DNA from 3 places in the Isoptericola sp. MSGPD8_1_ISO-PGPR-S23-394 genome. Region 2 is predicted to be linked to each of the others. Evidence: predicted binding sites of a transcription regulator. Region 2 holds the regulator's gene; each other region holds the start of a gene.

Region 1 (10,495 bases), 280 kb from region 2:
GCACCAGCAGCGCGTGCTGCTCATCGGCATCACGATCGCGCTCGTGCTGCGGACGATCTTCATCCTGGCCGGCGCGGCCCTGATCGCGAACTTCGCCTGGATCTTCTACGTGTTCGGCGCGTTCCTCGTGTGGACCGCGATCGCCCAGGCCCGCGCCGGGACCGATCACGACGAGGAGTTCACCGAGAACGCGGTGCTCCGGCTGACCCGGCGGGTGTTCCGGACCACCGACGACTACGTGGACCACCGGATGACCGTCCGGATCGACGGCAAGCGCTACATCACACCGATGCTCATCGTGATGGTCGCGATCGGCAGCGCGGACCTGCTCTTTGCCGTCGACTCGATCCCGGCGATCTTCGGGCTGACACAGGAGACGTTCCTGGTCTTCGCGGCCAACGCCTTCTCGCTGCTCGGCCTGCGCCAGCTCTACTTCCTCGTCGACGGCCTGCTCGACCGGCTGGTGTTCCTCAACTACGGGCTGGCCGCGATCCTCGGGTTCATCGGTGTGAAGCTGATCATCCACGCCCTGCACACCAACGAGCTGCCGTTCGTCAACGGCGGCCAGCACGTCGAGGCGATCCCCGAGATCCCCACGAGCTACTCGCTGGCGTTCATCGTGGTGGTGCTCGCCGTCACCACCGTCGCGTCCCTCCTGAAGACCCGCCGCGACCAGCGCGTCGGCCTCCCGGCCGAGAAGGGCGACGGATGACCCACGAGCTGCCCGTGCTGTTCGAGGTGGTGGCGCTCGGAGCGATCGCGCTGATCCTGGTCGCGGACCTGGCGATCGTCGGTCGACGGCCGCACGTGCCGTCGATGAAGGAGAGCGGCATCTGGGTCGCGGTGTACGTGAGCCTGGCGGTCGTCTTCGGCGTCGTCGTGCTTGCCGTCGGAGGCGCCGCACCGGCAGGCGAGTTCTACGCCGGCTGGCTGACCGAGTACTCGCTCAGCATCGACAACCTGTTCATCTTCGTCATCATCATGTCCCGGTTCGCGGTGCCGAGGGAGCACCAGCAGAAGGTGCTGATGGTGGGCATCATCGTCGCGCTCGTGCTCAGAGCGGGCTTCATCCTGGCGGGCGCCGCGCTGATCGAGCAGTTCCTGGCCGTCTTCTACCTCTTCGGCGCGTTCCTGCTGTACACGGCCGTCAAGCTGCTCGCCGGCGACGGGGACGAGGAGTACAAGGAGAACGTCGCGATCCGTCTCCTGCGCCGGGTCCTGCCGGTCGCGGACGCCTACGACGGCGCCAAGGTCCGCACGGTCGTCGACGGCAGGCGTCTGTGGACCCCGATGCTCGTGGTGTTCGTCGCGATCGGCACGACCGACCTGCTGTTCGCCCTGGACTCGATCCCGGCCATCTTCGGCCTGACGAAGGACCCGTTCATCGTCTTCACCACGAACGTCTTCGCCCTCATGGGGTTGCGTCAGCTCTACTTCCTGCTCGGAGGGCTCCTGGAGCGGCTCGTCTACCTGCCCGTCGCGCTCTCGGTGATCCTGGGCTTCATCGGGGTGAAGCTGATCATGGAAGCCATGCACGGCAACACGCTGCCCTTCGTCCACGGTGGGGAGCCGATCGAGTGGGTGCCCGAGGTGCCGATCTGGCTCTCGCTGCTCGTGATCCTCGGCTCTCTCGCCGTCGCGACGGTGGCGAGCCTGATCAAGACCCGCCGGAACCCGGTGGTCCCTGCGCAGGTCCTGGTCGAGGGGGCCTCGGCGACGTCGCCCGAGGACTCCGGTCGCGACCTGCGCTGAGCAGGTGCGACATACTGGGCCGTCGTCGTCGACCTGAGGAGATTCGCCGTGTCCAAGAGCTCGCACCCGCCCCAGCCGCCCCTCGATGGTGCGGACGGACCTCCGCCGGCCGACGGCGGGCACCTGCCGGAGTACGGCCGGTACTTGCCCGCGGACGGATCCGCAGCCCCGTCGCCGACCCCCTGGTCCGAGCATCTCGCACCGGACGGGCCGCCGCGGCCGCTGCGCCTCGCCGTCTCGCTGATGTGGGTCGGCGCGGTGCTGAGCCTGCTCGGCGCCGTCGTCGCCTTCTTCATGGTCGACACCGTGAACGCGCTGGTGGCACAGGAGTTCGCCGCCCAGGGGATGCCGGAGCTGGCCACGCCGGAGTTCCTGTCCATGATGGAGGGCGTGATCGTGGCGGGCATCGTCGCCGGCGGAGTGATCTCTGCCGGTCTCTGGTCGTGGATGGCCGTCAAGAACGGCCAGGGCAGGTCGTGGGCGCGTGTCGTCGGCACGGTGCTCGCCGGGCTGTACGCGCTGAACTTCCTCTCCGGGCTCGCCCAGGCCGACGTGGCGGGCACGGCGGTGCTGGGCGTCCTCCAGCTGGCGCTCGTGGCCACGACGGTGGTGCTGATGTGGCAGCGCGCGTCCTCGGACCACTACGCGGCGCGCTCCGTCGCCCGACCCTGAGCACGAGGGGCCCCGTGGCCCGGGCGGGTGCCCGGGCCACGGGGATCACCCCGCGAAGCCGCCGATGACCGGCGCCCATTCCCGGACGGACATCTCGGCGACGAGTCCCTCGCGCCGGAACGGATCGGTGTCGAGCAGCGCGGTCGCCTCCGCGGCCGAGGGTGCGCTCACGACGATGAGAGCACCGTCCGGCTCGCCGTCGGTGGCGGGCAGCGGCCCGGAGACCAGGACCGCGCCGTCGGCGCACAGCGCCTGCAGGTGATCGCGGTGCGCGGGGCGCGCACGGTCACGGGCCGCGGTGCTGTCGGCGGTGTAGACGTAGGTGACGGCGTAGACACTCATGGCGTCATCAAAGCATCTCCGCGCGGCGTCCGGCGGAGGTGTCCGCAGGCAGCCCGCAGCACCGTGACATGGAACACCTGTACGAGTGTCGGTGGTGGGCCGTACGATGCTGCGGTGAGCAATCGCCTCGTCGTCTCCGGTGCCCGCGAGCACAACCTCCGCAACGTCGACCTGGACCTGCCGCGGGACGCGCTCATCGTGTTCACGGGCTTGAGCGGGTCCGGGAAGTCGTCGTTGGCGTTCGACACGATCTTCGCCGAGGGCCAGCGGCGCTACGTCGAGTCCCTGTCCGCGTACGCGCGCCAGTTCCTCGGGCAGATGGACAAGCCGGACGTCGACTTCATCGAGGGGCTGAGCCCGGCCGTCTCGATCGACCAGAAGTCGACCAACCGCAACCCCCGGTCCACGGTCGGGACGATCACCGAGGTCTACGACTACCTGCGACTGCTGTTCTCGCGCGCCGGGACGCAGCACTGCCCGGTCTGCGACGAGCCGGTCCAGGCGCAGACGCCGCAGCAGATCGTGGACAAGATCCTCGACCTGCCCGAGGGCACGCGCTACCAGGTGCTGGCACCCGTGGTGCGGGGGCGCAAGGGGGAGTACCTCGACCTCTTCGCCGAGCTGCAGGCGCAGGGGTTCTCGCGGGCGCGCGTCGACGGCGAGACCGTCCAGCTCAGCAGCCCGCCGGCGCTGGAGAAGAAGGTCAAGCACGACATCGAGGTCGTGGTGGACCGGCTCGTCGCGCGAGAGGGTGTGCAGCGCCGCCTGACCGACTCCGTCGAGACCGCGCTCGGCCTGGCCGGTGGTCTGGTGATGATCGACCTGGTCGACGCCGGCGGCCAGACCGGCGAGACCGGGGACGACGCCCCGCGGCTGCTGAAGTACTCCGAGAAGCGGTCGTGCCCCAACGACCACCCGCTGAGCCTCGACGAGATCGAGCCCCGCACGTTCTCGTTCAACGCGCCCTACGGCGCCTGCCCGGAGTGCACGGGCATCGGCTTCCGGCTCGAGGTGGATCCCGAGCTCGTCGTGCCGGACACGGAGCGCACGCTGCGCGAGGGCGCCGTCGCGCCGTGGTCGCAGACCTCGTCGGAGTACTTCGAGCGGGTCCTGGGTGCGCTGGCCGAGGAGATGAAGTTCTCGATGGACGTGCCCTGGCGCGCGCTGCCGCAGCGCGCCAGGGAGGCGATCCTGCACGGGCGCAACCACCAGGTGCACGTGAAGTACCGCAACCGGTGGGGCCGGGAGCGCCAGTACTCGACCGGGTTCGAGGGAGCGGTGACGTTCATCGAGCGCCGGCACGCCGAGACGGAGTCCGACTGGTCCAAGGAACGCTACGAGGCCTATATGCGAGAGGTCCCGTGCCCGCAGTGTCAGGGCGCGCGCCTCAAGCCGGAGGTCCTCGCGGTCAAGGTCGGCTCGAAGTCGATCTGGGACGTCTGCCGACTGCCGATCGGCGACGCGAAGGAGTACCTCGACGCCCTCGAGCTGGGCAAGCGCGAGACGGCGATCGCCGGTGAGGTGCTCAAGGAGATCCATGCGCGGCTGGGCTTCCTGCTGGACGTCGGGCTGCACTACCTCACGCTGGAGCGGGCGGCGGGCACGCTCTCCGGCGGTGAGGCGCAGCGCATCCGGCTCGCGACCCAGATCGGTTCGGGTCTGGTCGGCGTGCTGTACGTGCTGGACGAACCCAGCATCGGGCTGCACCAGCGCGACAACCGGCGGCTCATCGAGACGCTCACGCGCCTGCGCGACCTGGGCAACACCCTGATCGTCGTCGAGCACGACGAGGACACGGTGCGCGCGGCCGACTGGATCGTCGACGTGGGACCGGGTGCGGGCGAGCACGGGGGCGCCGTCGTGCACTCCGGCGACCTCGCCGGGCTGCTCGAGGCCGAGGGGTCGATGACCGGCGCCTACCTGGCCGGGAGGCGGAGCATCGCGCTGCCGACGGCACGCCGGGGCGTCGACCCGGAGCGTCAGGTGACGATCGTGGGCGCCCGGGAGAACAACCTGCGCGACATCGACGTCTCCTTCCCCCTCGGGGTCCTCACCGCGGTCACGGGCGTCTCGGGGTCGGGCAAGTCCACGCTGGTCAACTCGATCCTGCACACGGTGCTGGCCAACGAGCTCAACGGGGCACGCCAGGTACCCGGCCGGCACACCCGCGTGACCGGCACGGAGCAGCTGGACAAGGTCGTGCACGTCGACCAGGGGCCGATCGGACGCACGCCGCGGTCCAACCCGGCCACCTACACCGGCGTGTGGGACCGGGTCCGCAAGATCTTCGCCGAGACGGAGGAGGCGAAGGTGCGCGGCTACGGGCCCGGCCGCTTCTCCTTCAACGTCAAGGGCGGCCGGTGCGAGGCGTGCTCGGGCGACGGCACGCTGAAGATCGAGATGAACTTCCTGCCCGACGTCTACGTGCCCTGCGAGGTGTGCCACGGGGCGCGGTACAACCGCGAGACCCTCGAGGTCCACTTCAAGGGCAGGACGGTCGCCGACGTCCTGGCGATGCCCATCGAGGAGGCCGCGGAGTTCTTCGCGGCGTTCCCGGCGATCTCGCGCCACCTGAGCACCCTGGTCGACGTCGGGCTCGGCTACGTCCGGCTCGGGCAGCCGGCCCCGACGCTCTCCGGCGGTGAGGCGCAGCGCGTCAAGCTCGCCAGCGAGCTGCAGAAGCGCTCCACCGGGCGGACCGTCTACGTCCTCGACGAACCGACGACCGGACTGCACTTCGAGGACATCCGCAAGCTGCTCGGCGTGCTGCAGTCGCTCGCCGACAAGGGCAACACCGTGCTGGTCATCGAGCACAACCTGGACGTCATCAAGAGTGCCGACTGGGTCGTGGACATGGGACCCGAGGGCGGCTCGGGCGGCGGGCTCGTCGTCGCCGAGGGAACCCCCGAGCAGGTGGCCGCCGTCGCCGAGAGCCACACCGGACGCTATCTCGCCGAGTCGCTGGCCGACCACCCCGACGTCCCGGTCGCGGCTCCGGCGGCGACCTCGCCGGCACCGGCGGGACCGGTGCGGCGACGGAACGCGAAGAAGGCGCGGGCCACCAAGCGCGACGCGGCCTGAAGCTCTACGGTGTCGCCATGGGAGCCCACCACCAGTACACGGTCGCCGTCAGCTGGCCGGCATCCGGCATCGAGCCGGGCAGCCCGGAGGCGGTGACGTCGTCGTACACCGCCTACACCCGTGCCCACGACGTCGCCGTGCCCGGCAGGCCGGGGATCCCCGGCTCGGCGGACCCTGCGTTCCGGGGCGACCCCGCTCGGTACAGCCCCGAGGACCTGTTCGTGGCGAGCCTGTCCCAGTGCCACATGCTGTGGTTCCTGCACCTGGCCGCGGAGAGCGGCCTGGCGGTCCGGGAGTACGTGGACGACGTGACGGGCACGATGCGGGTCGAGTCGCGGGGGGAGGGACAGTTCACGGACGTGACGCTGCGTCACCGCGTCGTCGTCGACCCCGGGCCGCGGGCCACCGACGAGCACGTCGCCGACCTGCACCACCGCGCGCACGCGCTGTGCTTCCTGGCGCGCAGCGTGAACTTCACCGTGATCGTCGAGCCGGCACCGCTGCACGTCGCCGAGGCCGCCGCCTGAGCGGTTCTCGGGTTGTCGGTGTCCTGACCTAGCCTGGGCCCATGGCCGACCCCGCGACCTACCGTCCTCGACCGGGGGAGATCCCGACCTCGCCGGGCGTCTACCGGTTCCGCGACGCGCATCGCCGCGTCATCTACGTCGGCAAGGCGAAGAACCTGCGCCAGCGGCTGTCGAACTACTTCCAGGACGTCGCCAACCTGCACCACCGCACCCAGCAGATGGTGACCACCGCGGCCTCGGTCGAGTGGACCGTCGTGGGCACCGAGGTGGAGGCGTTGGCCCTGGAGTACTCCTGGATCAAGGAGTACGACCCCCGGTTCAACGTCAAGTACCGCGACGACAAGTCGTACCCGTACCTCGCCGTGACGATGGGTGAGGCGATCCCGCGGGCCCAGGTGATGCGCGGCGCCAAGCGCCCCGGGACTCGGTACTTCGGGCCCTACGGGCACGCGTGGGCGATCCGCGAGACCCTCGACCTGCTGCTCAGGGTCTTCCCCGTGCGGACGTGCTCGGCCGGCGTGTACCGGCGTGCCGAGCAGTCGGGGCGACCGTGCCTGCTCGGTTACATCGACAAGTGCGCCGCCCCGTGCGTGGGGCGGATCAGCCCCGAGGACCACCACGCGCTGGCGAACGACCTGTGCGACTTCATGGCCGGTGACACGGGCAGGTTCGTGCGGCGGCTCGAGCGGGAGATGGCCGACGCCGCCGCCGCCCTCGAGTACGAGCGGGCCGCCCGGCTGCGTGACGACCTGGCGGCCCTGCGGCGCGTGACGGAGAAGAACGCCGTGGTGCTCTCGGACGCGACGGACGCCGACGTCTTCGCCCTGGCGGGTGACGACCTCGAGGCGGCGGTGCAGGTCTTCCACGTGCGTGGCGGCCGGATCCGCGGTCAGCGGGGCTGGGTCGTGGAGAAGGTCGAGGACATCACCGACGCGGAGCTCGTCGAGCACCTTCTGCAGCAGGTCTACGGGGCCGTCGGCGACGTCCGCGACCCGGCGGTCCCCGCGCCCGAGGCGCGTGCCGCCGCGCGGGACGCCGTCCCGCGCGAGGTGCTCGTGCCCGTGCTGCCGACGGACCTGGAGCAGGTCAGCACCTGGCTGGCCGGTCTGCGCGGCGCCCGCGTCGACGTCCGGGTCCCGCAGCGCGGGGACAAGCGTGAGCTCGCCGCGACGGTCCGCACCAACGCCGAGCAGGCGCTCGCCCTGCACCGCACGCGGCGGGCCGGAGACCTCACCACCCGCAGCCAGGCGCTCGCCGAGCTGCAGGAGGCGCTCGGCCTCGAGGAGGCGCCGCTGCGGATCGAGTGCTACGACGTCTCGCACACCCAGGGTTCGTACCAGTCGGCGTCGATGGTCGTGTTCGAGGACGGTCTGCCTCGCAAGGGCGAGTACCGCTCGTTCTCCGTGCGCGGGCCGGACGGCGACGGTGCGGCCGACGACACGGCCGCGATGCACGAGGTGATCACCCGGCGTTTCCGACGGTACCTCGACGACCGGCACGCCTCCGGCGAGCTCGTCGCGTCGGGCGAGGTCGGGCCGCAGGAGGAGTCCGACGAGCGGCGACGGTTCGCCTATCCTCCGCAGCTCGTCGTGGTCGACGGTGGCCCGCCCCAGGTCGCGGCAGCGGCGCGCGCGCTGGCCGAGCTCGGCGTGACGGACGTCGCCCTGTGCGGTCTCGCCAAGCGTCTGGAGGAGGTCTGGGTGCCCGACGACGACTACCCGGTCATCCTGCAGCGTGCCTCCCAGGCCTTGTACCTGCTGCAGCGGGTGCGCGACGAGGCGCACCGGTTCGCCATCGCCCAGCACCGGCGGCGGCGCAGCAAGGGCATGGTGTCGTCCGTGCTCGACGGCGTGCCGGGGCTCGGGCCGGCGCGCCAGCAGGCGCTGCTGGCGAGGTTCGGGTCGGTCAAGCGGCTCCGCGGTGCGAGCGTCGAGGAGATCGCCGAGGTCAAGGGCGTGGGCGCGCGGACGGCGCAGGCCGTGGTCGACGCGCTCGCGAGCACCGACGCGCCCGGCCCGGCGAGCACCGGCGGGGGCGACCGGACTGGCATGCTGAGCACATGAGCGAACCGTCGCCCATCACCGTCCCGCAGGGCATCGCCGCGGCCGAGGCCTCGACGCCCGCACCCCCACGCTCCGACCCCGAGGTGCTCATCATCACGGGCATGTCCGGCGCGGGCCGCTCCCGTGCCGCCGGCGTCCTGGAGGACCTCGACTGGTTCGTGGTCGACAACCTCCCGCCGCTGATGATCGTGCCGCTCGTCGACCTGATGACCAAGGCCGGGTCGTCGGTCGACCAGCTCGCCGTCGTCGTCGACGTCCGCGGCCGCGAGTACTTCCCGGAGCTCGCCGAGGCCCTCGGTCACCTGCGCGAGGGGGGTGTCAACTACCGGATCCTGTTCCTGGACGCCTCCGACGCGGTCCTGGTGCGCAGGTTCGAGAGCGTGCGGCGCCCGCACCCCCTGCAGGGCGACGGGCGTATCCTGGACGGGATCGCCGCGGAGCGCCGCGTGCTGGCGTCCATCGCCGAGCGTGCGGACGTGGTCATCGACACGACCGGGCTGTCCGTCCACGACCTGGCCAAGGAGGTGCGGGACGCGGTCGCCGTCGGCGCGGTCGACGCGTTGCGGATCAACGTGGTCGCCTTCGGCTTCAAGTACGGGCTGCCGCTCGACGCCGACCACGTCGCGGACGTGCGGTTCCTGGCCAACCCGTACTGGATCTCCGAGCTGCGGCACCTCACCGGGCAGGACGAGGCGGTGCGCAGCTACGTGCTCGCCCGGCCCGGCGCCACGGAGTTCGTCGAGCGGTACGTCGCGGCGCTCGAACCCGTGCTGGCGGGCTACCTCGCGGAGGAGAAGCGCTATGCCACGATCGCCGTCGGCTGCACCGGCGGCAAGCACCGGTCGGTCGCCATCGCGGGAGAGATCGCCGATCGCCTGCGGGCGTCGGGCCAGCGGGTGACGGTCACGGCGCGCGACCTCGGGAAGGAGTGACCGCTGAGCGTGACGACACCCGGTGCCGGGACGGAGCGGCACCACCAGGGCGCCCGTGGCCTGGGCGGGCCCGAGGGACCTCGGACGGTGGCCCTCGGCGGGGGCCACGGCCTGTCCGCCAGCCTGCAGGCGCTGCGGCTCCTGACCGAACAGCTGACCGCCGTCGTGACCGTGGCGGACGACGGCGGGTCGTCGGGTCGGCTGCGCGACGAGCTCGACGTGCTGCCGCCGGGTGACCTGCGCATGGCGCTGGCCGCCCTCTGCGACGACTCGGAGTGGGGGCGCACGTGGAGCGACCTGCTGCAGCACCGGTTCACCACCGGTGGCGACCTCGACGGGCACGCGATGGGCAACCTCCTCATCGTCTCGCTGTGGGAACGCCTGGGGGACACCGTGGCCGGCCTCGACTGGGTCGGACGCCTGCTCGGTGCACGGGGCCGGGTCCTGCCCATGGCCTCCGTGCCGCTGGTGGTGGAGGCCGACATCGTCGACCACGGCGTCGCGACGACCGTCGTCGGCCAGAGCAGCGTCGCGCGCTGCGGCGGCCGGATCGACCAGCTGCGTCTCGACCCCGCCGAACCGCCGGCGTGCCCGGAGGCGGTCCGTGCGGTGCTGGACGCCGACTGGGTGGTCCTGGGCCCGGGCTCCTGGTACTCGTCAGTCCTGGTGCACCTGCTCGTGCCGGGTCTCGCTGCCGCGCTGCACGCGACGTCCGCGCGGCGCTGCGTCACCCTCAACCTCAGCGCGGAGCCGGGGGAGACGCACGGGCTGTCTGCGCCGGAGCACCTGGCGGCGCTGCGTCGGCACGCTCCTGACCTGAGCATCGACGCCGTGCTGGCCGACCCCTCGGCCGTGGACGATCTCGACGAGCTGCACGCGGCGGCGGACGCGCTCGGTGCGCGCCTCGTCGTGGCACCGGTGGCGCGCGGCGACGGCACGCCGCGCCACGACCCGTTGCGGCTCGCCGCGGCGTACCGGGACGTCTTCGAGGGCGCCGTCGCCCGGTGAGCCGATCGACCCGCGACCTCGACGGCGCAGGTCACGGGCGCGTGGCAGGATGACGCCATGGCGCTGACGGTAGAGGTGAAGGACGAGCTGTCCCGGCACATGGTGACCCGGACGTCGT
Region 2 (10,495 bases):
CAGGACCGGCCACGGCGGCGGACGCAGTCGTCGTCGAGCTGGCGCCCGCGGCCGGCGAGCTCGCCCGGCAGGCCGCCGTCGACACCCTGGCGCGCTGCGACGCCCTCCTCGTGGCGGACGGCACGGGCACCGGCGGCACCGTCGACGCCGTCGTGGCGCGCCTCGCGGACCGGGCCGGCTGGGAGGCCACTACCCGGCCGGTCGCGGTGACCGGTGCGCACCTGCCCGACCGGTACGACGTGGTCTCGTGGGGTGCGCCGGGCACGTCCGGGCACCGGGACGGGACCGCTCAGAGCGTCGCCGCCGCGAACCAGCCGACACCCGCCAGCAGCAGCCAGAACCGCACGGTGCGTCCCACCAGGAGCGACGGCACGTAGATCGACAGCGGGACCCGCAGCGAGCCGGCGACGACGGCGATGATCATCAGCGGCGGGAACCCGAGGCACGCGGACGCGAGGAGCACGGCGGTCGTGAGGACCGGCCGGCCGGCGATCCGGCCGTGCCAGCGCTCGTACGCCAGCCGCCAGCGCTCCTGGGAGAGCTTGCGCTGCAGGCGGCGCGACTCCATCGACCGCGCCGCCAGGAGGTACCAGGCGACCTTCGCGAGCGTCTGGCCGACACCGGCCGCCAGGGCCAGCGCGGCCACGCGGGCCGGCGACCCGGCGGCATCGGTCGCCGCGGCCACCCCGCCCAGGTACACCTCGATGCTGACGACCGGCACGAGCCCCGACAGCAGGCTCACGGCGAAGGTGGTCAGCAGCAGCACCCGCGGAGCCTAACCCGGCGCCGGTCCCGGCTAGCGTGGACCCGTGATCGTCGCCGTCGTAGGACCCACCGCCACCGGGAAGTCGGACCTCGCCCTGGACCTGGCCGAGGCGTTGTCCCACGCCGGTCGCGGCGGGGTGCCCGTCCCGGCCGAGATCGTCAACGCGGACGCCTTCCAGCTCTACCGCGGCATGGACGTCGGCACAGCCAAGGTGCCGCCGTCGCAGCGCCGCGGCGTCGTGCACCACCAGCTCGACGTCCTCGACCCGGACCAGGACGCCTCGGTGGCGCGGTACCAGGCCGAGGCCCGCGCCGACCTCGACGCGATCAGCGGACGTGGCGCGCGTGCCGTCGTCGTCGGCGGGTCCGGGCTCTACGTGCGGGCCCTCCTGGACCACCTCGACTTTCCCGGCACCGACGCCGCCGTGCGCGCACGGTTGGAGGAGCGTGCCGAGACCGAGGGGCGGCACGCGTTGCACGCCGAGCTCGCCCGCGTCGACCCGGCGGCCGCGGAGTCGATCGGCCCGGCGAACACCCGGCGCATCGTCCGCGCGCTGGAGGTCGTCGAGATCACCGGGCAGCCGTACACCGCGAACCTGCCTCGGCAGGAGTACGTCCGGCCCGCCGTGCAGATCGGGCTCGACTGCGACCGCGAGACGCTGGACGCCCGGGTGGCCGGCCGGGTGGACCGGATGTGGGACGCCGGGCTCGTCGACGAGGTGCGGCGCCTCGCCTCGCCCGCCCAGGGCGGCACCGGCCCGGGCCTCGGGGCCACGGCCGCCCGCGCGGTCGGCTACGCCGAGGTGCTGCGCTGGTTCGCCGGCGAACGGACCGAGGGCGAGGCGCGTGCGGCCGTCGTCGCCAACACCCGCCGCCTGGCCCGCAAGCAGATGGGCTGGTTCGGGCGGGACCCGCGCGTGCGGTGGCTCGACGCCGGGTCGCCGGGCCTGCTCGACGAGGCGCTCGCCGTCGTGCGGGCCGCCGACGCCGGCGAGCTGCCCCCACCGGGCGACGGGCCTGTACGCCGTAGTCTGGGCTCATGACCTTGCGCTTCACCAAGGGCCACGGGACGCACAACGACTTCGTCCTGGTCGCCGACACCCGGGGAGACCTTGACCTCACGCCCGAGCAGGTGCGGCACCTGGCCGACCGCCGCGGGGGCATCGGCGCCGACGGGGTGATCCGCCTCGCCCCGACGGCCGCGGTGGCCCGCGCAGGAGAGGCCGCGGCCGACGCCGTCCTCGCCGAGGAGCCGGAGGCGATCTGGTTCATGGACTACCGCAACTCCGACGGCACCGTGGCCGAGATGTGCGGCAACGGCGTCCGCGTCTTCGCCGCGTTCGCCGAGAGCCTCGGTCTGGTCGACCTGTCCGGCGGCGGTGAGCTCGCCCTCGGCACCCGCGGCGGCGTGAAGCGCGTCCGCAAGGAGCCGAACGGCTGGTACGCGGTCGATATGGGCCCGTGGGTGTACCCCGGCGGGCCGGACGCGGTGGCCTCCGGCGCCGACGCGGCGGTCATGGTGGCCGGCTGGGACGCCCCGCGGCCGGCGCTGAGTGTCGACCTCGGCAACCCGCACACCGTCGTCGCGCTGTCGCGGCCCGCGGAGCTCGACGCGCTCGACCTGAGCCGGACGCCCGCCGTCGATCCCGTGCCGCCGCACGGCACCAACGTCGAGCTCGTCGTCCCGCTCGGCGAGGAGGCGACACCCGACGGCGGCTCCGTCGGCCGCGTCCGCATGCGCGTCCACGAGCGTGGTGTGGGCGAGACGCAGTCCTGCGGCACGGGTGCCTGCGCGGCGGCGCTCGCGGTGCGCGCGTGGGCCTCGCACGGCGCCGCCGACCCCGACCAGGTCCCGACCACCTGGTTCGTCGAGGTCCCGGGTGGTGAGGTCCGCGTGCGGCTCCTCGACGGTGGCCACGTCGAGCTCGCCGGTCCCGCCGAGCTCGTGTTCAGTGGCGACGTCGAGCGGTAGCCGGCGACAAGGCCGCGCTCCGAGGCCTCGCCGTCGCCGGGCCCGCTGCCCGTCAGCGCGTCGTGTGCAGGACGCGGAACCCCTTCGACGACGTCGTCCGTGCCGTCGCCAGCCCCAGCTCGGACTCGATCCAGCGGGCGAGCGAGTCGGACCCGAGGTTCTTCTGCACGACCATCCAGGCGCCGCCCGGCGCACCACCGGGCACCAGCCGCGGCAGCCACCGCCGCAGCATGCCGTGCAGCACCTGCTTGCCGACCCGGATGGGCGGGTTGGACCACAGCGCGGCGAACCGGACGTCGTCGGGCACCTCGTCGGGCGCGACGGCGCGCACCTGGGCGGCGACGCCGAGCCGGTCCGCGTTGCGGCGCACCAGGTCGAGCGCGCGGTGGTTGACGTCGACGGCCCAGACCGTCGCCGCCGGGCTGCGCAACGCCATCGACAGGGCGACCGGGCCCCAGCCGCACCCCAGGTCCAGGAGGTCGCCGGCAGGAGGAGCGGGCACCTCGTCGAGCAGGATGCGGGTGCCCTTGTCGATCCCGCCGGGGGAGAACACACCCCCGGCGACCTCGACCTCGACCGCGCCACCCGCGAGGCGGACCTCGAGCGTGCGGCGCTCGGCGTCGGAGGCGGGCTCGGCCGTGAAGTAGTGGTCGCTCACACCGGCATCGTAGAGGGACACCGGAAAAGTCCTCGGCCGGGACGAATCCGCGTGGGATCCTTGTTCTACCGGCGTACCCCACCGAGAGGACCATCTTGACCTACATCCCGACCGATCCCGAGCGCACTTCCGCCGACCCCGTCGAGCCGAGCGAGTCCCGCGACGCCCAGTCGATCGCGAACGACGTCGTCGCCCGGGTGCTGGCACGGGCCGGGACGGCGCGGTCGGAGGGCACCACGGTCCACACCGCCCACGACGGCGACCAGCTCGACCTCGCCGAGCGCGCGGCGCTGCGCCGCGTCGCGGGTCTGTCGACCGAGCTCGACGACGTCACCGAGGTCGAGTACCGCCAGCTGCGTCTGGAGAAGGTCGTGCTGGTCGGCCTGTTCCCGGGGGGCGAGGCCGCCGCCCGGGAGGCCGACGTCTCGCTGCGCGAGCTCGCCGCGCTGGCCGAGACGGCTGGCTCGCAGGTGCTCGACGGCCTGCTCCAGAAGCGCGTCAAGCCGGACCCCGGGACCTTCCTCGGCTCCGGCAAGGCCGCCGAGCTTGCGGAGATCGTCGCGGCGTCCGGCGCTGACACCGTCGTGGTCGACACCGAGCTGGCCCCGTCCCAGCGCCGCGGGCTGGAGGACATCGTCAAGGTCAAGGTGGTCGACCGCACCGCCCTGATCCTCGACATCTTCGCCCAGCACGCCAAGTCGCGGGAGGGCAAGGCACAGGTCGAGCTCGCGCAGCTCGAGTACCTCCTGCCGCGCCTGCGCGGCTGGGGCGAGTCGATGTCCCGCCAGGCCGGTGGCCAGGTCGGTGGCGCGGGGGCCGGGATGGGCTCGCGCGGACCGGGTGAGACGAAGATCGAGCTCGACCGCCGCCGTATCCGCAACCGGATGGCCAAGCTGCGCCGCGAGATCGCGGCGATGGCACCGGCGCGCGAGACCAAGCGTCACGACCGCAAGCGGCACGCGATCCCGAATGTCGCGATCGCGGGGTACACGAACGCCGGCAAGTCGTCGCTCCTCAACGCGCTGACCGACGCGGGCGTCCTGGTGGAGAACGCACTGTTCGCCACGCTCGATCCCACCGTCCGTCGGTCGCGGACCGAGGACGGGCGCGTCTTCACCTACGCCGACACCGTCGGGTTCGTGCGCCACCTGCCGCACCAGCTCGTCGAGGCCTTCCGCTCGACGCTCGAGGAGGTCGGCGACGCCGCCCTCCTGCTGCACGTCGTGGACGCGTCCCACCCCGACCCCGAGGGGCAGATCGACGCGGTCCGTGAGGTGCTGAGCGAGATCCCCGGCATGGACGCCGTCCCGGAGGTCGTCGTGCTGAACAAGGCGGACGTGGCCGACCCGACCGTGGTCGGACGCGTGCAGCGGCGCGAGCGCCGCACCGCGGTCGTCTCGGCGCACTCCGGCGAGGGGATCGCCGAGCTGCGCGCCCTCATCGCGGACGCGCTGCCGCGCCCGGCGGTCGAGATCGACCTGGTGGTCCCGTACCACCGCGGCGACCTGGTCCACCGGGTCCACGAGAACGGCGAGCTCGTCGGCGAGGAGCACCTCGCCGACGGCACGCGGCTGCGCGGCCGTGTCGACGCCGCGCTGGCCGCGGAGCTGGAGGGCGTCGCGCTCTGAGAGGTGTGGACGAGGTCGGGGGCTCCGGCCTGCGCCCGTAGGATCGTCCGGTGAACTCGTCCGCCGCGTCCGCCGACCCTCCCGAGACCGTGCCCGAGGTCACCGAGCTGCTCGACCTCGCCGTCTCGTCGCTCGGCGGGTCGCGACGGGACGGGCAGGACCGGATGGCCCGGGCGGTGACCGAGGCGGTCGAGTCCGGCCGTCACCTCCTCGTGCAGGCCGGCACCGGCACGGGCAAGTCGCTCGGGTACCTGGTGCCCGCCGTCCGGCACGCCGTCGCGTCGGGGGAGCGGGTGGTGGTCTCCACGGCCACGCTCGCCCTCCAGCGCCAGGTGATCACCCGCGACCTGCCGCTGGTGGCCGAGGCCGTCGCGCCGCGGCTGCCGCGACCACCCCGTGTCGCCCTGCTCAAGGGCTGGCACAACTACCTGTGCCGTCACAAGGTCACCGGCGGCTACCCGGTGGACGGGGCGACGCTCTTCGACCTGCCGGCCGACCCCGGCCCGGGCGAGGGGTCCTCGGCCGAGCAGCACCCCACCGCGGCCGGCGGTGCCTCCGACGACGGCGCGCGGCTCGCCGACCACGTCCGCCGCCTGCACGCGTGGGCGCAGGAAACCACCACCGGCGACCGTGACGACCTCGTGCCGGGCGTGCCGGACCGGGCGTGGCGGCAGGTGTCCGTGACCTCGTTGGAGTGTCTGAACCAGCGCTGCCCGCTCATCGACGAGTGCTTCGGCGAGCAGGCCCGCAACACCGCCCGCGAGGCCGACGTCGTGGTGACGAACCACGCGATGCTCGGCATCGCGGCGTCCGGCAACCCGAACGTCCTGCCGGAGCACGGAGTGCTGGTGGTCGACGAGGCGCACGAGCTCGTCGACCGGATCACGGCGGCCGCCACGGTCGACCTGTCGGGCGGCAGCGTGGAGCACGCCGCCCGGCTGGTGCGTCGGCACGGAGGCATGCTGACCGACGACCTGGACGCAGCGGCGCAGGCGCTGGCCGGGCTGCTCGCCAGCGTCCCGGCGGAGCGATTCCCCCAGGGGCTCCCCGGCGAGCTGCGGACCGCGGTCGAAGCGGTCCGCGACGCCGCACGGTCGTTGCTCAGCGACCTCAAGCCGGAGAAGGGCGCCGAGCCCGATGCCGGTCTGAAGATGGCGCAGTCGGCGACCCAGCAGCTCTTCGAGGTCGCCGAACGCATGGCGGCCCAGGACACGGGCGACGACGTGCTGTGGTGCTCGCGGCCCCCGGCCGACGCGCCCTGGGGCGACGGCGTCGGGCGCCTGCACGCCGCCCCGCTCGCCGTGTCCGGGCTGATCAGCACCCAGCTCCTCGCGGAACGCACCGGGGTGCTGACGTCCGCGACGCTGGCCCTGGGCGGGACGTTCGACCCCGTGGCGCGGTCGCTGGGCATGGCGGCCTCCACGGGCGACGACGGTGCGTGGCGGGGCATGGACGCCGGCAGCCCGTTCGACTACCGCAAGCAGGGCATCTGCTACGTCGCCAAGCACCTGCCCGCCCCCGGTCGCGAGCCGACCACGGCGGCGCAGCTCGACGAGATCGCAGGTCTGATCGAGGCGGCCGGTGGGCGCACCCTCGGCCTGTTCTCCTCCCGTCGGGCCGCGAACGCCGCCGCGGAGGCGATGCGCGAGCGGTTGGACGTGCCGGTGCTCTGCCAGGGGGACGACCAGCTCCCCACGCTCGTGCAACGCTTCGCCGCCGAGCCGGAGACCTGCCTGTTCGGCACCCTCTCACTCTGGCAGGGTGTCGACGTCCCCGGCGACGCCTGCCGCCTCGTCATCATCGACCGGGTGCCCTTTCCCCGGCCGGACGACCCGGTGCGCTCGGCGCGGGCGCGGGCCGTCGAGGAGGCTGGCGGCAACGGCTTCATGCAGGTCGCCGCCACCCACGCCGCACTCCTGCTCGCGCAGGGTGCGGGACGCCTCATCCGGTCCGCGACGGACCGGGGCGTCGTGGCCGTGCTCGACCCGCGACTCGTCACCGCCCGCTACGGTTCGTTCCTCTCCCGGTCGATGCCCGACTTCTGGCGCACCACCGACGCCGACCTGGTGCGGTCCGCGCTGCGCCGGCTCCCCTCGCGCGAGGCAGGCGACAGCCCTAGCCTGGGCGCGTGACAGCACCTCGCAGCACGACCAAGCTCGCCGTCGTCGGTGCCGGGGCGGTGGGCGCCACGCTCGCGTTCACGGCGCTCGCGCGCGGCACCGCCCGGACCGTGGCTCTGATGGACGTGAACCGGGCCAAGGTCGAGGCCGAGGTGCTCGACCTGCAGCACGGCGGGATGTTCGTCCCGCAGGCGGAGGTGATCGGCTCCGACGACGTCGAGGTCTGCCGTGACGCCGACGTCGTGGTCGTCACGGCCGGGGCGAAGCAGCGGCCCGGCCAGTCCCGCCTGGACCTGGCGGAGGCGACCATCGCGCTGACCCGGTCGATCCTGCCGGGGCTGGTCGAGGTCGCCCCGGACGCGACGTACCTGCTCGTGACCAACCCCGTCGACGTGGTGACCTCGGCGGCGCAGCAGGTCTCCGGGCTCCCGCCGGAGCGGGTCTTCGGCTCCGGGACGGTCCTGGACTCGTCGCGGCTGCGCGCGGCGCTCGCGCAGCACTGCGGCGTGGCGACGGCGAACGTGCACGCCTACGTGGCCGGTGAGCACGGCGACTCCGAGATCGCGCTGTGGAGCTCGGCGCGGATCGCCGGGGTCCCGCTGCTGGAGTGGGAGCCGCTGCCGGGGCGCCCGCCCCTCGACGCCCGGGTGCGCCGGTCGATCGCCCGCGAGGTCGTCGAGTCCGCGTACCGAGTGATCGCCGGCAAGGGGGCCACCAACTACGCCGTCGGTCTGGCGGCCACGCGCATCGTGGAGGCCGTGCTCAACGACGAGCACCGCGTCATGCCCGTCTCGACACGGATCGACGGCTTCCACGGGATCGACGGCGTGTGCCTGTCGCTGCCCACCCTGGTCGACGCACGAGGGGCGACCACGGTCGTCGACACGCCGCTGTCCGACGAGGAGGTCGAGGGGCTGCGTGCGTCGGCCGCGAGCGTCCGTGCCGTGCAGCGGCGGTTCGGCCTCTGAGGGACGTCGACCTCGCCGCGGGTCCCGTCAGAGGCTGCGCAGCACGGCGACGACGCGGCCCAGCACCTGCGCCTCGTCCCCGACGATCGGGTCGTACGCCGGGTTCTGCGGCAGCAGCCAGGTGCGGCCGTCGGACTGCTTGAACGTCTTGACCGTCGCCTCGCCGTCGAGCATCGCGGCCACGATCTCACCCTGCTCCGCGACGTTCTGACGACGCACGACGACCCAGTCCCCGTCGCAGATCGCGGCGTCGATCATGGAGTCGCCGGCCACCTTCAGCAGGAACAGCTCGCCGTCGCCGACGAGCTGGCGCGGCAGCGGGAAGACGTCCTCGACGACCTGCTCGGCGAGGATCGGCCCGCCGGCCGCGATCCGGCCGACGAGCGGCACGTAGGAGGGCGCCGGCGTCCCGCCGTCGGTCCCGTCCACGGCCCGCAGGTCCGCCAGGACCGATGGGGTCGCGCTGGCCGACTCCGCCGCGGCCGTGCCGGGTTCCACGACCTCCATCGCGCGGGGTCGGTTCGGGTCGCGCCGCAGGTAGCCCTTGCGCTCGAGGGTGGTCAGCTGGTGCTTCACCGAGGACGGGCTCGCCAGCCCGACGGCCTCGCCGATCTCGCGCATGGTGGGCGGGTACCCGCGGGTCTCGACCGAGTCGCGGATGGTGTCCAGGACGCGGCGCTGGCGCGCGGTGAGCCGGTCCAGCCCGGGGGAGATCTCCGACACCGACGCGAGCTCGCCGCCGCGTGCACCGGTGCTGCCCTCACCGCTCGTCTCGCGTGTCGTCCTCATGCGTCTCTCCCGTCAGTACCGAACCCACCGCGCCGGACAAAAATCGGACAAACCTGCCGTCGATGGACCCAGCGTAGGTCAGATCGCCCCCGACATCAAACATTTGTTCGAGATTCTCTCGACGCGTGTCGGGGTGACGTGCTACCAATGGGTACAGGTGTTCGACGAACAGGTGTATGAAGCACAGGTGTTCGAAGCGGCCGACGGTCCGGGAGTGTCTCCGGCGGAGAGGGGTACGGCATGACAGCGCGCACAGCGGTTCCGGCAGTGTTCGACGAGGTGCGGGAGCTGGGCGACCTGCGGCTGACCGCGCGTGGCCGGCGCGTGCTCGTCGCGCTCGCGGTGCTCGTGCTGTCCGCCTGCCTGATGGCGTGGGGCGCAGCTGCGGTGGCGGACGCCCCGGGACGGGCCATGGAGGTGCAGCTGAGGACGGTCGCGCCGGGGGAGACGCTGTGGCAGTACGCCGAGTCCGTGGCAGAGCCCGGCGACGACCTGCGCGACGTCGTCGCGCAGCTGAAGGAGCTCAACGGCCTGCGCACCACGGCGTTGCAGGTCGGGCAGGTCGTGGTGCTTCCCGACGGTGGGGTCGGGCACGGTCGGACCTGATGTTGCACGGAGGTGGCACCGGCGCATACTTTCGTCGGGCCGCCGGGCACGGGCTCGGCCTCGACCGCAGGAGACTCCGGATGCACTGCCCGTTCTGCCGACACGCCGATTCCCGTGTCGTCGACTCGCGAACCGCCGACGACGGCTCGTCGATCCGGCGTCGCCGCCAGTGCCCCTCCTGCCAGCGACGGTTCACCACGATCGAGACGGCGAGCCTGTCGGTGGTGAAGCGCTCGGGCGTCACGGAACCGTTCAGCCGCGACAAGGTCGTGTCGGGCGTACGCAAGGCGTGCCAGGGGCGCCCGGTCAGTGCCGACGATCTCGCCCTGCTGGCGCAGCGGGTGGAGGAGACGCTGCGCGGGTCCGGCAGCGCGGAGATCGACGCCTACGAGATCGGGCTCGCCATCCTCGGCCCGCTGCGTGAGCTCGACGAGGTCGCGTACCTGCGGTTCGCCTCGGTCTACCAGGCGTTCGACTCGCTCGACGACTTCGACGCGGCCATCACCTCGCTGCGTGCCGAGCGCGCCGAACGAGAGGCGTCCTCCCGCTCGGACGGCGGCTCCGACGAGGGCTGACGGGGCGCTGACGGAGCGCTGACCGGGACGGGCGGGGTCGAGTCGTCGGTCTCCCGCGCGACGCTGCACGAATTCCCCTCGCCACGGAGCCCCGCGCGGGGCATGCTGGTCCCATGAGCGATGACAAGAGAGCGACCGCGCCGGGTGACGAGGCCAAGGCACGGTTCAAGGCGGCGCTTGAGAAGAAGAACGCCGCGCACCACCCGACCACGGAGTCCGGGCGGAACACCGGGTCGGTGCACGGCTCGGAGACCTCCGGACCTGTCCAGCCGATGTTCCGGCGGAAGTCCGGCTGACGCGAGCGACGTGACGTTCACGTCACGACGAAGGGCACGTCACGACGAAGGGCACGTCACGACGAAGGGGGCCGGCACCATCGTGGTGCCGGCCCCCTTCGTGGCGTCGTGATCGGCG
Region 3 (10,495 bases), 1.4 Mb from region 2:
GCCCGCGGCGTCCCGCAACGTCGCCTTCGCAGCGATGGAGATCGCGACGCTCGGCCAGCTCTTCCCTGGGAGGGTCGCCGTCGGGATCGGGCACGGCATGCCGGGCTGGATGCGGCAGGCCGGTTGCTGGCCGGAACGGCCGCTGACGTTCCTGAGCGAGTACACGCAAGGGGTGCGTGCACTCCTCGGCGGCGACACCTTGAACGACACCGTCGCGGGGGCCCGCCTCGAGGACGTGCGGCTGGAACCGTCGTCGCTGCCCGAGACCTCGCCGCCGCTCCTGCTCGGCGTCCGTGGGCCGCGGTCGCTCGCGGTATCGGGGCAGGTGGCGGACGGCACCGTGCTGGCCGAGCCGGTCACGCCCGAGTACGTGGTCGCGGCGCGCGAGCAGATCTCGGCCCAGGACGCGCACCGAGTCGTCGCCTACAACCTCGCTGCTGTCGACCCGGACCCGGACGTCGCCATCGACACGGCGCGGCCGGGTCTCGAGTGGATCGGGGAACCGGACTGGGCACCGCACCTGGCGCCGCTGCCGTTCGCGGCGGAGTTCGCGGCATTGCGTGCCGACTGCGCCACGCGAGAGGAGTTCGCCGAGCGGCTGCCCGCGGAGTGGGTACAGCAGCTCGCGCTCGCCGGGACGCCCGCCCAGGTCCGCACACGGATCGACGACCTGAGGGCGGCGGGGGTCACCTCGAACGTGCTCATGCCCGCCGGTCCCGACCCGCTCGCCGCGCTGGAACAGCTCGCGACGGTGCTGTGAACCGGCGCGGCTGCCCACCGCGGGGTGCGGGTGGCAAGCCGCTGCTCAGGCTCAGGCTCAGGCCGGCAGCCCGGCCGTGCCGGACAGGACCACCTCGGTCCGGCCTCCCACCCACAGGCTGCCGTCCGCGCTGTCGAGGTGGACGCTGCCCCGTCGACCCATGGCGGTGCCCTGCGCGGCGACGTAGGGCACCTGGGCGCGGCCGGTCGCGACGAGCCACTGGGCCGCTGCCGCGTTCAGGCTGCCCGTCACGGGGTCCTCGCGCAACGGTTCGTCGCCGTCGGTGAAAAACGCTCGCAGCTCGAACGCCGTCTCGGCACCCGGGTCGTGGGCGCCGATCACGCCGATGTCCCACCTGCCCGGGTGCGCAGAGGCGTCGGGGCGCAGGTCGAGGACGGTGCCCGCACCGTCGAGCAGCAGGCCCACCCAGCCGGGCCCGTTGTCGAGCCACTCGGCGTCCAGCACCTGCTCGCGCCGGACCCCGAGGATCTCCACGAGCGTCTTGAGCAGCGCGGGGTCGACCGGGCCGGAGCGCAGCCGCGGCGGTGCCGCGAAGGCGAGGCGGTCTCCGTCGATGCGCACGGGGACCAGCCCCGTCCCGCACTGCTGCACGACGACGCCGGGCGTGGCCGGGGTGCCGCCGGCGTCCAGCCACGCCCGCGCGGTGCCCAGGGTGGGATGTCCCGCGAACGGCAGCTCGGTGCTCAGGCTGAAGATGCGCACCCGGTAGTCCGCCCCGGCCTCCGTCGGCGGCAGCACGAACGTGCACTCGGACAGGTTGGTCCACACCGAGAACCGTCGCAGCGTCTCGTCGTCGAGCCCCTCGGCGTCGAGCACCACCGCCACGGGGTTGCCCGTGCACGGGTCCTGGCCGAAGACGTCCACCTGCCGGAATCTGCGCTCCATCCGGGAACAGTAGCCGCTGGGCACCGCTCCCCCGCGGCTGGCGCACAGGTCCGGTGTCGCCCGCGTGAAGACATCGAAAAACGGTGCTTTCCTATTGACTTTCGATAGACGTCGCGCGAGTCTCGCTCCATGTCCCGGACATCTCGCCTCGTCGTCCCCCTGCGCGCCCTGCTCGCCGCGGTCTTCGTGACGCTGGTCGGCGCACAGGTCGCCGTGCTGCCGGCGGTCTTCCGCCGGATGGCCGAGCAGAACCCCGACCTCGACCCGCTGCGCTGGCCCCTGCTCGCCCTCGCCGTCGTCGTCCTCGGCTGCGTGCAGGTGGTGCTCGTGTGCGCGTGGAGGCTGCTGACCATGGTCCGCGACGACCAGATCTTCTCCGAGCGGTCCCGGGTGTGGGTCGACGTCATCCTCGGGGCCGTCGCCGTCGCCTGGACGCTCGTCCTCGTCGCGTGCGTGCTGGTCGCGGCCGCGGAGGGCCTCTCCGGCATCGCCGCCCTGCTGCTCGTCGTGCTCCTGGTGGGCGCCGCCGTCGGGCTCCTCATGGTGGTGCTGCGTGCCCTGCTCGGGCAGGCGACGGCGCTGCGCAGCGACATGGACGAGGTGATCTGATGCCGATCGTCGTCCGGCTCGACGTGGAGCTCGCCCGCCGCAAGATGAGCGTCGGCGAGTTCGCCGAGCGCGTCGGTCTCACGCCCGCCAACGTGGCCGTGCTGAAGAACGGCCGCGCCAAGGCCGTGCGCTTCTCGACGCTGGAGGCGATGTGCCGCGTCCTGGAGTGCCAGCCCGGGGACCTCCTCGAGTGGGTCGACGACGACCCGCCCCTCGACGACCCGTCCGACGGCGAGACGGAGGCCTGAGCCGTGCTCACCGGACGCCTGCCCGCAACGGACGTGCTCGTCGTCGGCGCCGGGCTCGCCGGTCTGCACACCGCCACCCAGCTCGCCCGGCGCGGTCACGACGTCGTGCTCGCCGAGCGCCGCACCCGCCTGGACGGGACCGTGCGCACCACCGGGATCTTCGTGCGCCGCACGCTGGAGGACTTCGACCTGCCGCCCGAGCACCTCGGCCCCGCGATCCGGCGCATGGTGCTCTACCCGCCCTCGCACCGCCGTCCCGTCGTGCTCGACAGCGCCCGCGACGAGTACCGCGTGGGCGACATGGCGCCGCTGTACGTGACGCAGGCGCGTGCGGCGGCCGCGGCCGGGGTGCGCCTCCTGCTCGGCGCCCGGTACGCCGGACGACACGGCGGGCACCACGTGCTGCACGGCCCGGACGGCCCGGCCCGGGTCCGCGCGCGGTTCGTCGTCGGGGCCGACGGCGCCCGGTCGGCCGTCGCCCGCGAGCTCGACCTCGACCGCAACACCGAGCTCCTCGTCGGCGCCGAGGAGGTCTACCCCGCGCCCCGCCGCGACGTCGTACCCGCGTTCCACTGCGTCGTCGACCCTCGCCTGGCGCCCGGATACCTCGCCTGGGTGCTCGACGACGGCGAGCACGTCCATGTGGGCGTCGCCGGCTACGCCGACCGGTACCCGCGCGGGATGCGCCAGGCGTTGCGCGAGTTCGCGGTGTCGGCTCCTGGTCTCGTCGGCGTCGCGCGCGACGACGGAGCACGCGACGACGGCGGAGCGCGGCTCGACGGCGGCACGGCGGCAGGCGCCGGTGGTGCGGCCGACGAGGTCGAGCGCCGGGGCGGTCCGATCCCCGTCGGCGGGCTGCTGCGCCGGATCGCGAGCCCGCACGGGCTCCTCGTCGGCGACGCCGCCGGCGCCGTCTCCCCCCTGACCGCGGGCGGGCTGGACCCTTGCCTGCGGCTGTCCGAGCACGCCGTCGACGTGCTGGACAACGCCCTGCGGACGGGACGGCGTGACGCGCTGCGCCGGTACGACGGCGCGGCGCTGCGTGCCCGGTTCCGCGGCCGGCTCACGATGCGCCGCGGGTTGTCGATGGTGCGCACGCCCGCCGTCGCGACGGCCGGGGTCGCCCTGCTGCGCACGCCACCCGGGCGGGCTGCTGCGCGCCGGATCCTGTTCGGCAGCGGGTCGTTCCCCGACCCGTAGGCGCGGTGGCGGGGTGATCCCTGTGTCACCGGTCGTCGGGCCGGGTGTCCTTCCCGTCGAGCCACAGCCGGTCGCTCGCGTCCCGATGGGCACCGTCGGAGCCGACGTGCCTGCTGCCGATGCGGTCACCCTTGGTGATCACGTGGACCATCGCCATCGCGTGCCCGTGGCCGAGACCGTAGGTCTCCTTGAGCCACGTCACCACGGGCGTCGCCTTGCTGCCGTGACCGAACCCCTGCTCGGCGGCGGCATCGACGAGCTGGCGCGGGGTCAGCCCGGTCTTCGTCTCGACGGCGTCGAGGTAGGCCTGGAAGGACATCAGCGGTTCTCCTGGATCATCGTGGCGGACGCGTGGACGCAGATCATGCGCAGCGTGCCGGTGCCCGTGCTGGTGAAGCCGTGCCAGACACCAGGCTGCACGACGGCGGTGTCGCCCGCCCGGGCGACGACCGTCTCGTCGCCGATGGTGATCGTGGCCTCGCCCTCGAGCACTGTCCACGTCTCGGTGTACGGGTGGCGGTGCAGTCCGGGTCCCTGGCCCGGCTCGTTCGTGACGAGGTAGAACGAGACCCCCGACCCGTGGTCGCGCCCCTCGAAGCGCAACGTCCTCGAACCCGGGATGCGGAGGGACTCCGCGCTGACGACCGTGGCCATGACTCCTCCGTCGGGTGCGCTCGACCCGTGCGGTCGAGGTGGACCCAGCCTCGTGCGCGCCCCGGCCGACGCCTAGAGTTTCGACGTGCATCGAAACGTGGTCGAGTTCCGGCTCACGCCGGACGACCTCTCCGCGATCCGGTTCGGCATCTCGCCGGGCCACGAGCTCGCGCACGCCGTGCGGGTACTCGGCCGTCCGCAGTACCACCCGCTGCAGTGGGGCTGGCTGCGGCAGGCGCGACAGCGCGTCCCGGCACGCGCTGTCGAGCTGCTCCGGCTCCTCGTCGGTCCGGACGGCTACATGCCGGACTTCCTCACGTCCACGCCCGGCTGGGACCTCGGGCCCGCGGAGGAGGTCGAGCGGCTGCGCGAGACCGCGCTCGAACCGATGCGCGTGGACCTGCACAAGCGTGTCGCTCGCACCAGCGGCACCGAGCAGCGGCTGCTGCGCGCGCTGGCCGACGACCTCCCGCGCACCCGGTCCGCCGTCGCCGATGCCTGGCAGCAGGTGTGGGACGCCGTCCTCGCCCCGTACTGGCCACAGCTCGAGCGGCTCCTGCGAGCCGACATCGGCGTGCGCTCGCGCCGGACGACGACGCACGGCCTCGCGGCGATGGTCGACACGCTGAACGACGCGGTGACCTGGGGCTCGCACGCCGTGCACGTCCGGCTCCGGCAGCACGGCGAGGTGCTCGACTGCGCGGGCAGCGGACTCGTCCTGACGCCGTCCGTCATGGCGCCGCGCTGCGCCGTCGTGACCGAACCGCCGGCCCAGCCGACTCTGTTCTACCCGGCGCTGGGAGTCTCGGAGCGATGGGCCGACGCCGCGGCCGACACGACACGGGCGCTCGCCGGCCTGCTCGGTGCCGGTCGGGCCGGGGTGCTCCTCGCCCTGCGTGCACCGCTGTCGACCAGCGAGGTCGCGGTCGCGCAGGAGCTCGCCGTCTCGACGGCGTCCCACCACCTCTCCCGACTGGCGGCGGCCCGGCTCGTCGACTCCCGCCGGGAAGGTGCCCGCGTCGTGCACGTGCGCACGCCGCTGGGCGAGGCCCTGGTCGGCGGGTGAGGGGCGCGGACCCGGCAGCGCGCGACCGCCGGAGCGTGGGTGACGGCCTGCGGCCCGGCCGAAATCAGCGGGCCTCGGGCCGACCCTCGTCGCTACCGTCGCCGGCATGACGCACCACGACACCTCCCTCGCCGGCCGCACGGCGCTCGTCACCGGAGTCTCCCGCCGGAAGGGCATCGGCTACGCCGTCGCCCGCGAGCTCGCCGGGCTCGGGGCGAGCGTCTTCACGCACCACTACGCCCCGCACGACGCCGATCAGCCGTGGGGTGCCGACGATCTCGCCGCCGTGCACTCCGGCGTCCGTGCCGCGCTGCGGGGCGACGCCGTCTCCGGGTCCGCGAGCGCCGACCTGCGCGACCCCGCCCAGGTGGACGAGCTGTTCGACACCGCCCGGGCGCTCACCGGGTCGGTCGACGTGCTGGTGTGCAACCACGCGCGCAGCGGCGGCGACGGCTCGATCCTCGACATGTCCGCCGCCACCTTGGATGCCTTCTGGGAGACGAACACCCGGTCCACGCTGCTCCTGACCCGTCGCTTCGCGCAGCAGCAGGTCGCCGCCGCGCCGGGCACGACGACGCGTCCCGGCGAACGGCTGGGCCGCGCCGCGCCGTCGGACCCGGCCACCGCGCCGAAGGTCGTGTGGATGACGTCGGGCCAGGAGGGCGGCCCGATGCGTGGCGAGGTCGCCTACGCGACGTCGAAGGCGGCGCTGGCCGGGGTGACCGCCACGGTGGCGGCCGAGCTGCTCGAGCTCGGCACCGTCCTCAACACCGTGAACCCTGGCCCGGTGAACACCGGCTACCTCGACCCCGGGACGACGGACCGCCCGTTGGCGGAGCTGGAGGAGCTGCGGGCGGCAACACCGTTCGGGCGTTGGGGCGAGCCGACCGACCCGGCCCGCCTCATCGGGTGGCTGGTGAGCCCGGCGGGGTCGTGGGTGGTGGGTCAGCGGCTCACCACGGACGGCGGCTTCGCGCTGCAGTGACGCCAGGCTGCTCCGCGTAACCTCGACGGAGCACGCCGTCACCGACGACCAGGAGAGCCGATGTCCTTCACCCACCCGCAGGGCACGTACGGCGCAGGGATGCCCAGCGGTCCCCTCATGAGGCTGACGAACAGGCTCGCCGCCTGGCGCGCCCGGCGTGCGTCCGGAAGCACGCTGGGGATGAACCTGCTCGTGCTCACCGCCGTGGGCCGCACGAGCGGCGAGCCCCGCTCCACGCCGCTGGCCTGGTTCCGCGACGGCGCCGGCTGGCTGGTCGTGGCGTCCGCCGGCGGGGACGCGACGAACCCGGGCTGGTACCGCAACGTCGCCGCCCACCCCGACGAGGTCACCATCGAGCTCGGCGGCGAGACGATCCCGGTCACCGCCTCCGAGCTGCAGGGCGAGGACCGCGCCGTCGCGTGGGAGCGCATCAAGGCCTCCGCGAAGCAGTTCGCCGGTTACGAGCGCAAGACGGACCGGCAAATCCCCGTGGTGCGACTGACCCGGCGCTGATCCGGGGTCGCCGCTCCTGGGCGAGCGCGAGCGGCACCGAGTCGGTCGCCGTGGCTCGTCGGCGGACACCGAGGCTACGGCAGACCTGTGGACGCTCGGGACCGTCCACAGAAGGGGCGGAAATTCCTCCTGACCTAGTGAGACGAACGTATGTTCGATAGCATCGGAGGTGCCCGCAAGGGGCAAAAGGAGCCCACGAGACGGCCACGAGGAGGGACGATGACGACTCGGCGCGACACGCTCGGCCTGCTCGCCGAGTTCGAATCCGCCGTCGACTCCCTCGCGGCCCAGGGCCCCTCGGCCGGCGAGGACGTCGGCACTCTGACGGAGGTGACCGCAAGGCTCCGGACGATCGAGGAACGCCTCGACGCGGTCCGCCTCCGACTGCTCACGGAGCTCGACGACGCCAGGACGTGGGCGATCGACGGGTCCCGGTCGTTCGCCCACTGGTTGTCCCGGACGCAGGACGTCACGCTCGCCACCGCGCGCCGCGAGGTGCGCACGGCGAAGACCCTCCGCGACGCCCTGCCGGCCACCGCCCTCGCGGCCGCGGAAGGAACGGTCGGGGCGGACCACGTGCGAGCGATGGTGGACATCGCCCCGACCTCGCAGGCCCGCCGTGACGCCCTGGCGGCCCCAGTGGCGGCCGATGGCGCGGAGGAGGCCGCCGCGTCGGCCACGCCTGCGGACACCTCAGCGCCACCCACCGGCGAGGAGTTCCTGCTCGCGCTCGCCGGCCGGTACCCGGTCGGGCCCTTTCGCCGCCTGGTGCGCCGGTTCGCGCACGTCGCCGACCCGGAGTCCGACGAGCGCGGGTATGCCCGCGCCCGCGAGAAGGAGTTCTTCGAGGTCTCGCCCACCTGGGACGGCTACCACGTGGCCGGGTTTCTCACCGAGGAGAACGGCCAGGTGTTGCGGACGGCGCTCGACAGCGTCGTCGGGGCGCCCGCCGCTGCCGAGACCCGGACCTCCACCCAGCGGCGGGCCCAGGGCATCGCCGATCTGGCCCGGATCGCCCTGGACAACGCCGCCGTGGGCACCGGCGCGTCCGTCCGTCCCCACCTGAACGTCACTGTCGGCCTGACGGAGCTGCGGGCGGCGCTCGCCGCGTCGGGCGACGCCCCGCGCTACGGCTCCGGCCTTCAGGGAGTCGACGGCCACGGTGGCGACGGCCTGCCGACGTTCGCGGACGGGCGCGGCCCGCTGCCGTCGTCGCTTCTGCGTCGGCTCGCGTGCGACAGCGAGGTGTCCCGGATCGTCTTCGGACCGGACAGCCAGGTCCTGGACGTCGGCCGAAGTCGCCGAACTGTCACCGGGCAGCTGCGCCGGGCCGTGATCACCCGAGACCGGCACTGCACCTGGCCGGGCTGCGAGGAACCGCCGAGTCGTTCCGAGATCCACCACGCCGTCACCCACTGGGCGGACGGCGGGAGCACCAGCGTCGACAACGGGGCGCTGCTGTGCTGGCACCATCACGACCGGGTCGACGGTCAGGGAGTCACGATGCGTTGGCACCGTGGCCGCTGGGAGTTCCGCGACCGGCACGGCACCCCGATCGCCGCCACCCGCGAGCCCGGCGGCCACCCGCTCGAACCTCGCGTCGACGCGCTCGACGATCCGCGACGGCCGGTCCGTATCGCGCACCGAGAGGCAGCATGATCGCGGCGAGTCGATGCGCTCGTGCGGCGTCCGTGCTGCGCCGGCGGGTGACGCGCCAGCAGGTCAGGCGGGCTCTGCGAGCCGGACGCCCCACGCCTCCTGGAGGATCGCCGTCCCGCTCTCGGTGAGGTCGAGGCCACGACCCGAGCGGTGCCGCACCACCCAGCGCGCCTCGAGGAATCGCCGCCCGACGGCGGCACCCAGTGCCCCGGCGAGGTGCGGTCGTCGTTCGGTCCAGTCGAGGCAGGCGCGGGTCGTGGGCCGGCGGGCCCTGATCGCGCCGTGGACGTCGACGCCGGTGGCCTGCAGCCCGTCGGCGCCGGCGTCGGAGGGTGACGGCCAGCCACCCGCTCCCGGTCCAGGCGTCCGCGAGCGCGATGCCGAGGCGCCCGGCCAGATGGTCGTAGCAGAATCGTGCACGGGCGAGGTGCTGGGCGTGCCGGGTGGGCCGGTAGCCGACGACGGGGGCGGTCCCCCCTGAGCGCCGACCCCGCTTTTCGCGGGAACCCGGAACGCCTCAACCCGGAGCAGCTCGTCGTCATGGCGGCGTCCTCCTGCCAGATGTTGTCCTTCCTCGGCGCGGCGGCACGGGCGAGCGTCGAGGTGCTGGTGTACCACGACGACGCGACGAGCCAACTCGACCTGACCGCGCGGCCCGTGCGCCTCGGCGAGGTCCGGCTGCACCCGACGGTCAAGGTCGGCGCCGACGTCTCCCCCGCTCGGGTACTCCAGCTCGCCGAGCAGGCGCACCGGGAGTGCTACGTCGCGGGCTCCTTGTCCGTCCCGGTGCTCGTCGAGACGAGGGTGGTGACGCCGTGAACAGGCCGCGGCAGGACCTCAGGGTCGAGCTGCCCCACCGGCCCGGTGCGCTCGCCGACCTCGGGGAGGCGCTCGGCCGCGCGGGCGTGAGCCTCGAAGGAGGTGGCGTCGTCGCGCACGGTGAAGGGGCGGTGGCGCACTACCTCGTGGACGACGGCGCAACAACTCTGGACGCTGTCGCCTCTGCCGGGCTCGGCCCGGCCGTCGTGCGCGACGTGGTCGTGACCCGGCTCGACCAGGACACCCCCGGCCAGCTCGGCACCCTGGCCCGGCTGCTCGGGGACGCCGGCGTGAACGTCGAGGTCCAGTACGGCGACCACGACGGAAACCTGGTCGTCGTCGCCGACGACGACACCGCATGCCGGGAGGTCGTCGAAGCGTGGGAGCGGGGGCTGCCCGGCGGCCACGGCTGGTCCCGGGCGGTACGCCAGGTCATCCTGGCGCGAGGGTCGCCGGGACCGCCCGAGGGCCGCTCGAAGTGGCGACGGCACCGTTCGGACTGGAGGATCGACAGATGACTCACTCTGGACAGCCCGCTGGTGCCGTGCTGCTCGACATCGACGGGACGCTCGTCGACTCGAACTACGTCCAGGTCGAGGCCTGGGTGCGCTCCTTCCGCGACGTCGGCTTCGAGGTCGACGCCTGGCGGGTCCACCGAACCGTCGGGATGGCCGGGCACCAGCTGGTCCCCCGCGTCGCCTCGCTCTGCGGCGTTGACCTGCCGCCCGGGGCCGCGGACGAGGTCGAGCAGGCCCACTCACGGCACGAGGCCGCGTCGGCCGACCGCATGCGCGTGTTCGACGGCGCTCGAGAGCTCGTCCGTGAGATCGCCGCGCGCGGAGCGCGCCCGGTGCTGGCGACGTCCGCCTCGCTCGAGCAGCTCGAGCGGCTGCGGGAGCTGCTCGACGTGGAGGACGTGCTCCATGCGGTGACGTCGTCCCAGGACGTCGAGGCCTCTAAGCCGGAGCCGGAGCTCGTGCAGGTGGCGCTCCGGGCAGCCGGCGTCGAGCCGTCCGAGGCCGTGTTCCTGGGCGACTCCGTCTGGGACGTCATCGCCGCGGAGCGGGCCGGTGTGC

Evidence for each region. Region 2 encodes LexA, which represses DNA repair genes until DNA is damaged. Its sites were predicted from a motif close to TCGAACANNTGTTCGA; they were not measured.
Region 1: a site for LexA is predicted at 2,836-2,851, ahead of uvrA (excinuclease ABC subunit UvrA). Genes of this name have one in related genera too.
Region 3: a site for LexA is predicted at 7,084-7,099, ahead of AC3RJ8_RS17040 (HNH endonuclease signature motif containing protein). Genes of this name have one in related genera too.

What each region holds. Positions count from the first base shown of each region.
Region 1 covers NZ_CM176517.1:2,011,056-2,021,550, reverse strand. The annotation lists gene AC3RJ8_RS09220 (TerC family protein) at 1-712, shown strand, start outside; gene AC3RJ8_RS09215 (TerC family protein) at 709-1,752, shown strand; gene AC3RJ8_RS09210 (hypothetical protein) at 1,801-2,424, shown strand; gene AC3RJ8_RS09205 (YciI family protein) at 2,470-2,766, opposite strand; gene uvrA (excinuclease ABC subunit UvrA) at 2,881-5,847, shown strand; gene AC3RJ8_RS09195 (OsmC family protein) at 5,865-6,374, shown strand; gene uvrC (excinuclease ABC subunit UvrC) at 6,416-8,437, shown strand; gene rapZ (RNase adapter RapZ) at 8,434-9,369, shown strand; gene AC3RJ8_RS09180 (gluconeogenesis factor YvcK family protein) at 9,430-10,377, shown strand; gene whiA (DNA-binding protein WhiA) at 10,435-10,495, shown strand, end outside.
Region 2 covers NZ_CM176517.1:2,291,645-2,302,139, reverse strand. The annotation lists gene AC3RJ8_RS10570 (hypothetical protein) at 1-377, shown strand, start outside; gene AC3RJ8_RS10565 (hypothetical protein) at 290-766, opposite strand; gene miaA (tRNA (adenosine(37)-N6)-dimethylallyltransferase MiaA) at 810-1,808, shown strand; gene dapF (diaminopimelate epimerase) at 1,805-2,737, shown strand; gene AC3RJ8_RS10550 (class I SAM-dependent methyltransferase) at 2,790-3,395, opposite strand; gene hflX (GTPase HflX) at 3,491-5,023, shown strand; gene AC3RJ8_RS10540 (ATP-dependent DNA helicase) at 5,074-7,155, shown strand; gene AC3RJ8_RS10535 (L-lactate dehydrogenase) at 7,152-8,111, shown strand; gene lexA (transcriptional repressor LexA) at 8,139-8,900, opposite strand; gene AC3RJ8_RS10525 (LysM peptidoglycan-binding domain-containing protein) at 9,141-9,506, shown strand; gene nrdR (transcriptional regulator NrdR) at 9,587-10,081, shown strand; gene AC3RJ8_RS10515 (DUF5302 domain-containing protein) at 10,195-10,377, shown strand.
Region 3 covers NZ_CM176517.1:3,693,884-3,704,378, forward strand. The annotation lists gene AC3RJ8_RS16990 (LLM class flavin-dependent oxidoreductase) at 1-760, shown strand, start outside; gene AC3RJ8_RS16995 (PhzF family phenazine biosynthesis protein) at 818-1,666, opposite strand; gene AC3RJ8_RS17000 (DUF2975 domain-containing protein) at 1,796-2,275, shown strand; gene AC3RJ8_RS17005 (helix-turn-helix domain-containing protein) at 2,275-2,523, shown strand; gene AC3RJ8_RS17010 (NAD(P)/FAD-dependent oxidoreductase) at 2,527-3,723, shown strand; gene AC3RJ8_RS17015 (DUF4287 domain-containing protein) at 3,749-4,042, opposite strand; gene AC3RJ8_RS17020 (cupin domain-containing protein) at 4,042-4,377, opposite strand; gene AC3RJ8_RS17025 (ArsR/SmtB family transcription factor) at 4,463-5,443, shown strand; gene AC3RJ8_RS17030 (SDR family oxidoreductase) at 5,550-6,428, shown strand; gene AC3RJ8_RS17035 (nitroreductase/quinone reductase family protein) at 6,489-6,941, shown strand; gene AC3RJ8_RS17040 (HNH endonuclease signature motif containing protein) at 7,161-8,600, shown strand; gene AC3RJ8_RS17045 (hypothetical protein) at 8,664-9,020, opposite strand; gene AC3RJ8_RS17050 (OsmC family protein) at 9,141-9,419, shown strand; gene AC3RJ8_RS17055 (hypothetical protein) at 9,416-9,937, shown strand; gene AC3RJ8_RS17060 (HAD family hydrolase) at 9,934-10,495, shown strand, end outside.